Regions from separate parts of the Arthrobacter sp. 05L44 genome, predicted to be linked through region 2. Evidence: predicted binding sites of a transcription regulator. Region 2 holds the regulator's gene; the other holds the start of a gene.
What was found. Region 2 encodes LexA, which represses DNA repair genes until DNA is damaged. Its sites were predicted from a motif close to TCGAACANNTGTTCGA; they were not measured.
Positions count from the first base shown of each region.

Region 1 (3,700 bases), on a different contig from region 2:
TGTTCGACCTGCGGGACCCCCTCCGTGACCGCATCCGGTCCGGGCTTCCCGTCTATGGCTCCTGCGCGGGCATGATCCTGCTGGCCGATGAGATCGCGGACCCCGCGACCGACCTCGCCGGCAACCCGCAGCAGACCTTCGGCGGCCTTGACATCACTGTCCGCCGCAACGCCTTTGGCCGGCAGCGCGAGTCCTTCGAAACCGACCTTGAATTTGCGGGGCTGGAGTTCAGTGCCGATGAATCCGGCGTGGCCCCCGTGCACGCCGTCTTCATCCGCGGCCCCTGGGTGGAGCGCGTCGGCCCCGCCGTCGAAGTTCTAGCGAAGGTGGAACCGTCGAAGGCCGGCCACCCGGAATCCCTCGACGGGACAGCTAGAATTGTTGCAGTGCGTTCCGGCAAGCTGCTGGCCACCTCCTTCCACCCGGAAGTGACGGGGGAGAAGCGCGTGCATGAACTGTTTATTCGAATGATCAGAGGAGAAGCGTAAAGCATGTCAGGCCACTCCAAATGGGCGACGACCAAGCACAAAAAGGCCATCCTTGACAGCCGCAGGGCCAAGTCGTTCGCCAAGCTGATCAAGAACATCGAAGTTGCCGCGCGGATGGGCGGACCGGACCTCTCCGGCAACCCCGGCCTCGAGCTCGCCGTCACCAAAGCCAAAAAAACCTCGGTTCCGGCTGACAACATCGACCGCGCCATCAAGCGCGGCGCCGGGCTCACCGGCGAGGTAGTCGACTACACCGAAATCATGTACGAGTGCCGCGGACCCCAGGGCTCGGCCCTGCTCATCGAGTGCCTCACGGACAATAAGAACCGCGCGGCCTCCGAGGTCCGCTTGGCCATCTCCCGCAACGGCGGCACCATCGCCGATCCCGGGTCGGTCAGTTACCTGTTTTCCCGCAAGGGTGTTGTGTCGCTGCCGAAGAACGGCCTGACCGAAGACGACGTCCTGATGGCCGTCCTCGAGGCAGGGGCCGAGGAAGTCAAGGACAACGGCGAGACTTTTGAAATCCACTCCGAACCGACCGACCTCCAGGCCATCCGCGATGCGCTGAAGGAAGCCGGGATCGAGTACGACACCGACGAGGCCGAGTTCGTGCCCTCGATGCAGGTGCCGCTGGACGTGGACGCCGCCAAGAAGTTCATGAAGCTGGTGGACGCGCTGGAAGAGCTCGACGACGTGCAGAACGTCTACAGCAACGCCGACCTCAGCGACGAAGTACAGGCAGCGCTGGAAGCCGAGTGACCCTCCGCGTCCTCGGCGTCGATCCGGGCCTGACCCGCTGCGGCATCGGCGTCGTGGACGTGGAAAAAAACCGCCGCGCCACGATGGTGGCCTTCGGCGTCGTCGGCACGTCCCCGGACGAGAGCCTGGACCAGCGTCTTCTGGTCATCGCCACGTCCATCGACGAATGGCTGGATAAGCACGAGCCGCACGTCCTCGCCGTCGAACGGGTGTTTTCCCAGCTCAATGTCAGCACCGTGATGGGCGTGGCGCAGGCGTCCGGGGTGGTGATCGCCGCGGCGGCGCGCCGGGGCATCCCGGTGGCGCTGCACACGCCGTCGGAAGTCAAAGCGGCAGTGACCGGCAGCGGCACATCCAACAAGGACGCCGTCACCAAACTCGTCACCAAGATCCTCCGGCTGGACGCCCCGCCGCGGCCGGCCGACGCCGCCGACGCATTGGCCCTGGCCATCACGCACGCGTGGCGGGCCGGCAGCGGTGCGGCGGTAGCCACAACGGGCCCCGGAAGCCAGTCGCTGACCCCCGCCCAGCGCGCCTGGGCAGCGGCGGAAGCCAAAGCGCGCCGGGCGCGGTGAATGTCCCGCCGTCCCGACGCACTGCTTGGTAGGGTATTCGTAGATATGTTCGGATCGCGGGTCCGGCCGGTTAACACTGGCTGAACCAGCACCAGCCGGAAGTCCGGCTGAAAACCCAGGAGCCAGGCCTTGATCAGTTTTCTCCGCGGAACCGTAGCGCACGTTGGCCTGTCCTCGGCAGTGATCGACCTCAACGGCGCCGGCATGAGCGTCAACGCCACGCCGCAAACCCTCAGCAAACTCCGGGTCGGCGAGGAAGGCAAGCTGTTTACCTCCCTGATCGTCCGGGAAGACTCGCTGACCCTCTTCGGCTTTGGCAGTGACGACGAACGTGAGGTCTTTGATGTCCTGCTCAGTGTGAGCGGCGTCGGTCCCCGGCTGGCCCTGGCCGTCCTCGCCGTCCACGAACCCGAGGCGATCCGCGTCGCCGCGCATTCAGGGGACGGCAAGGCCTTCACCAAGGTGCCCGGCATTGGCCCCAAGGTCGCGGGCCGGATTGTGCTGGAACTCGCCGGCAAGCTGGTGCCGCACGGCACGCCGGGCGCGGCTGTGCCGTCCGTCTCCGCAGAAAGTGTGTGGAAGCCCCAGGTGGTGGCGGCCATGACCAGCCTGGGCTGGTCCGAAAAGGACGCCACCGCCAGCATCGACAAGTCGCTGGCGGATTCGCCCGAACTCGCCGAGCAGGGAAACGTCGCAGAGATCCTTCGCGCCACCCTGCGCTGGCTCGGCCAGGATGGCGCCCGTGCCGGGAACCGGGTAGGCGCGCGTGGCTGAGCCATCCATCGTCGGCGGGGGAGAGGAACCCGAGGAGCGCGCCATCGAGGCGGCCCTCCGGCCCAAGAACCTGCACGACTTCGTCGGACAGCACCGGGTCCGCAAGCAGCTCTCCCTGGTGCTTGAAGCGTCGCGGATGCGCGGCCGCAGTGCCGACCACGTGCTGCTCTCCGGGCCTCCCGGCCTGGGTAAAACAACGCTGTCCATGATCATCGCCGCAGAGATGAATGCCCCGCTGCGGATCAGCAGCGGCCCGGCGATTCAGCACGCCGGCGACCTCGCTGCGATCCTGTCGTCCCTGTCTGAAGGGGAGGTCCTGTTCCTCGACGAGATCCACCGGATGTCCCGCCCGGCCGAGGAAATGCTGTACATGGCCATGGAGGACTTCCGCGTCGACATCGTCGTCGGGAAGGGTGCCGGCGCCACGGCCATTCCGCTGGAACTGCCGCCCTTTACCCTGGTGGGCGCCACCACCCGCGCCGGCCTGCTCCCGGGGCCGCTGCGGGACAGGTTCGGCTTTACCGGGCACCTGGAGTTCTACTCCGTCGAGGAACTCGAACTGGTGCTCCGGCGTTCGGCCGGCCTGCTGGACCTGAAGGTGAACTCCGCAGGTTTCAGCGAGATCGCCGGCCGGTCCCGGGGCACACCCCGCATCGCCAACCGCCTTCTGCGCCGCGTCCGGGACTGGGCGCTGGTGCACGGTGTCGACCAGATTGACGCCCGTTCCGCCTCCGCAGCCCTGGACATGTACGAGGTCGACAAGCGCGGCCTGGACCGCCTGGACCGGGCAGTGCTTGAGGCGCTGATCACCAAGTTCGGCGGTGGCCCGGTGGGGCTGTCCACCCTGGCGATCGCCGTTGGCGAAGAAACCGAAACCGTGGAAACCGTCGCCGAGCCCTACCTCGTCCGCGAGGGCCTGCTGGGCCGGACGCCACGGGGCCGGATCGCGCTGGCGCCGGCATGGACCCATCTTGGATTCGCTGTCCCCGCCGGTGTCTTCGGGCAGGACCCGCTGGACCTGTTCCAGGCCGGCGAGCCGGACAGCGGGCCGGCCGGAAGCGGGGAGTACGCTGCGCCCGCCGCGGACCCGGAATGGATCCGTAA
Region 1 is NZ_JBFTNS010000002.1:223,146-226,845, forward strand. It holds gene pdxT (pyridoxal 5'-phosphate synthase glutaminase subunit PdxT) at 1-488, shown strand, start outside; gene AC1DHY_RS06315 (YebC/PmpR family DNA-binding transcriptional regulator) at 492-1,247, shown strand; gene ruvC (crossover junction endodeoxyribonuclease RuvC) at 1,244-1,822, shown strand; gene ruvA (Holliday junction branch migration protein RuvA) at 1,952-2,596, shown strand; gene ruvB (Holliday junction branch migration DNA helicase RuvB) at 2,589-3,700, shown strand, end outside.
Region 1: ruvA (Holliday junction branch migration protein RuvA) is a predicted target of LexA. The motif match lies at 1,860-1,875, and genes of this name have one in related genera.

Region 2 (3,700 bases):
TCGGTGACCTCCGGGGCGGCCGCCATATAGCCGAGCCGTGCGCCGGCGAGGGCGAAGGCCTTGCTCATGGTACGGGAGACGATCAGCCGCTCGCGGCCCGGCAGCAGGGTCAGGGCGCTGGGTGTGCCGTCGTGGGCGAACTCGTGGTAGGCCTCGTCGACGATCACGATGGTCTGGCTTTCCTGGCCCGCCTCATAGACGGCCTCCACAACATCCAGGCCCAGGCCTGTCCCGGTGGGGTTGTTCGGCGAGCAGAGGAAGACCACGCTGGGCTTCAGTTCGCGGACCTGCCGGGCTGCCGATTCCGCGCTGAGGCCGTAGTCCTCGGCGCGGACTCCCACGATGTATTCGGTGTCCGTCCCCGCGGCCAGCAGCGGGTACATGGAGTACGTGGGAGGGAAGCCGAGGGCGGTGCGCCCCGGGCCGCCGAAGGCCTGGAGGATCTGCTGGAGCACTTCGTTGGACCCGTTGGCGGCCCAGATGTTGTCCGCTTCGAGGCCGTGGCCCAGATACTCGGCGAGGGCCTCGCGGAGTTCGGTGAACTCGCGGTCCGGGTACCGGTTCAGCCCCGCGGCGGCCTCGGTCACGGCCTCGGCGATAGCGGCGCGGACGTCGGCCGGGACCCCGTGCGTGTTCTCATTGACGTTCAGCAGGATGGGCACGTCCAGCTGGGGTGCGCCGTAGGGGCGCAGGCCCCGCAGGTTTGTGCGGAGGGGCAGTCGGTTGAGGCGCTCTAGCTGGTCAGTCACCCGCCCAGTTTAAGTGAGACCCGGGCCCGCCCCGAAACTGTGACCCCGGAATGCCCGCCCCGTGGGGGCTGCCGGGGTTCACCAGGGGCGTTCACTCACACGCCGGCTGGTCATTCGCCGGCGGGGGCCCTGCCTACTTTGAAGGGACGAAAAGCTGCTGGCCGGGCATCACGCGGGCGGCGCCGAGGTTGTTGAGCTGGACAATGTCGGCCACGACGTCGCGGGGATCGCGTTCCGGTGCCACGGCGCCGGCGATCGCCCAGAGTGATTCGCCCGGCTGGACGGTGACGGTGACCGCGGGAGTCACCGAGAGCTCCGCGGCGGAGTCGGCCGCCTTGGCGGGGGCGTTGAGGAAACCGGCGAGCGACAGGACCATGACAGCCAGGACGATCAGCGGCAGGCCGATGAAGACGAACCGTCCCCGGCGGGTCAGCCGCAGGGGCGCCTGGCGTGCTGCCGCTTGGGGCACGGCCGTGCGGGACTTGATGGTGCCGAACGAACCGGACATAACGCTTACTGCTGACATAACTAAGCCCTCCTGGACCTCTCTGTGCCGCCCGGCGTACTCCATGTACCCGCCGCCAACCGGCCGAACCATCGAACGCGTGACCTTCATAGGCGAACCTGCGACTGCGAAACTTAGAACACAGAATCGAAACCTGCATTCGGTTCCCGTCGACAGGTTTCGAACACATATTCGAACTCTGCTTGTTCTGTTTTAGCACCTATGAACGAACATTGTCGAGACTCGCTAGAACAAATGTTTGAAAAACATGGTGTGCTGGCCTACTTTTGAATCACGGAACAACCGCTGGTGAGTTCACCTGCGGTTGGACAGTTCAAGTTCAACAACGGGGTCTGACATTTTTAGGCCCCGGGGGTTTTCAGGCCACAGCGGCCCGGCGGCAAGGTCCGCAGGGCGGAACGGAAAGGCATGGCGAATATGGCAGCACAAGCCGCCGGCGGGAGGGCTACCCAACGGAGCCCGCAGACCGGCCGGGCGCCGAAGAGCCTTACCGTCCGGCAGAAGAAGATCCTGGAGACGATCCAGCGTTCGGTCACGGACAACGGCTACCCGCCGTCCATGCGCGAAATCGGTGACACTGTGGGGCTCGCCAGCCTCTCCAGCGTCACCCACCAGCTCTCACAGCTGGAAAAGCTCGGTTACCTGCGGCGGGACCCCAAGCGGCCCCGTGCCATGGAAGTCCTGATGCCGCTAACCCTGGACGGCGGCGCCACCCCCATCTCCGGCGTCGAGAAGTCCAGCGGTCTGCGGGCCGTGGGCGGCCTCGCCGTCTCGGAACTGGCCAGCGCCACCGACACCGCGATGGTGCCGTTCGTGGGCCGGATTGCCGCCGGCGGCCCGATCCTGGCCGATCAGGTCGTGGAAGACGTTATGCCACTGCCACGCCAGCTGGTGGGCCACGGCGAGTTGTTTATGCTCAAGGTGGCGGGGGATTCGATGATCGACGCCGCCATCTGCGACGGTGACTGGGTGGTGGTCCGCCGCCAGAACGACGCCGTCAATGGTGACATCGTGGCCGCGCTGCTCGACGACGAGGCCACCGTCAAGACGTTCCGCCAGCGCGACGGCCACACCTGGCTGCTCCCCCAGAACACCCAGTACGAACCGATCCTCGGCGATCACGCCGTCATCATGGGCAAGGTCGTGTCCGTACTGCGCTCCCTCTAACCGGGAACCACCCAGCACCAACTCAGCAGGTCCCGTCCGATGTTCCGGACGGGACCTGCGGCGTTGGGGCAGAATTTTCCGGCCTATCCGGCGGCCGGGGCCTTGGCCAAGCGGTCGAGCGCGGCCAGCGCCACGGCCGGATCCGTGGTGGGCCAGAACGGTGGCAGCGCCGCGCGCAGGAAGCCGCCGTAGCGCTCGGTGGAAAGCCGGGAATCGAGTACGGCCACCACGCCCTTGTCCGACGTCGAACGGATCAGCCGGCCGGCGCCCTGCGCCAGGCGGATGGCCGCGTGGGTCGCCGAGACACTCATAAAACCGTTGCCGCCCGACTGTGCCACGGCCCGGGAGCGGGCGGTCATCAGGGGATCGTCGGGCCGTGGGAACGGGATCCTGTCGATGACCACGAGGCGGCAGGAATTACCCGGTACGTCAACGCCCTGCCACAGCGACATTGTCCCGAACAGGCAGGTGTCCGGCTCGTCCGCGAACTGCTTGACCAGCGCCGTCATGGTCGATTCGCCTTGGCAGAGGATGCTCAGGCCCAGCCTGGGCCGCATCGCCTCGGCGGCCTCCTCGGCAGCACGCCGGGAGGAGAAGAGGCACAGTGCCCCGCCGTTCGAGGCGCGGATAAGCTTCTCGAGTTCGTCGAGGGCCTCCGGGGAGGTACCGCGGCCCGGTTTGGGCAGGTGCTTGGCGACGTACAGGATGCCTTGTTTTGGATATTCAAACGGGGAGCCGACGTCGACGCCGGTCCAGCTGGGCGCCCCGGGCCCCACCAGTCCCAGTCCCCCGGCTGCGGGCTCGAATGCCGCTCCGATGGCGAGGGTCGCCGAGGTCAGGACGACTGTGTGGTCCGCGAACAGCCCTTCGCGCAGCCGCCCGGCGACGCTGAGCGGGGCGATGTTGACCAGGGCCGGCGCGGAGTCATCCGGCTGTGAGTAACCCTGCTGCGGGTCAAAGCTGCTGTTGCGCGAAAACCAGACCACCTCGCGGTTTTCCTTGGCGGCCAGGAGCCGTTCGCACAGCTCCAGGATCACCATCAGGCGGGAGCGGGCGAGCTGCCGGCCGCCGTCGGCCGGCGTGGCGCTATCCCCCTTGGAGTCGGAGAGCGCGGCGCGGCAGGCGTCGCGGAGCTGGTCAACGCAGTCCAGCTGTTCGCTGTTCAGGCCGTTCGGCATCAGCCCGCTTGGGACACCTTCGATGGCGAGTTCGAGGTTGGCGGCGGCGGTATTGAGCGCATCCACGGTGATCCCGGTGT
Region 2 is NZ_JBFTNS010000010.1:37,860-41,559, reverse strand. It holds gene AC1DHY_RS15160 (histidinol-phosphate transaminase) at 1-749, opposite strand, end outside; gene AC1DHY_RS15155 (LysM peptidoglycan-binding domain-containing protein) at 883-1,275, opposite strand; gene lexA (transcriptional repressor LexA) at 1,693-2,442, shown strand; gene AC1DHY_RS15145 (ATP-dependent DNA helicase) at 2,526-3,700, opposite strand, start outside.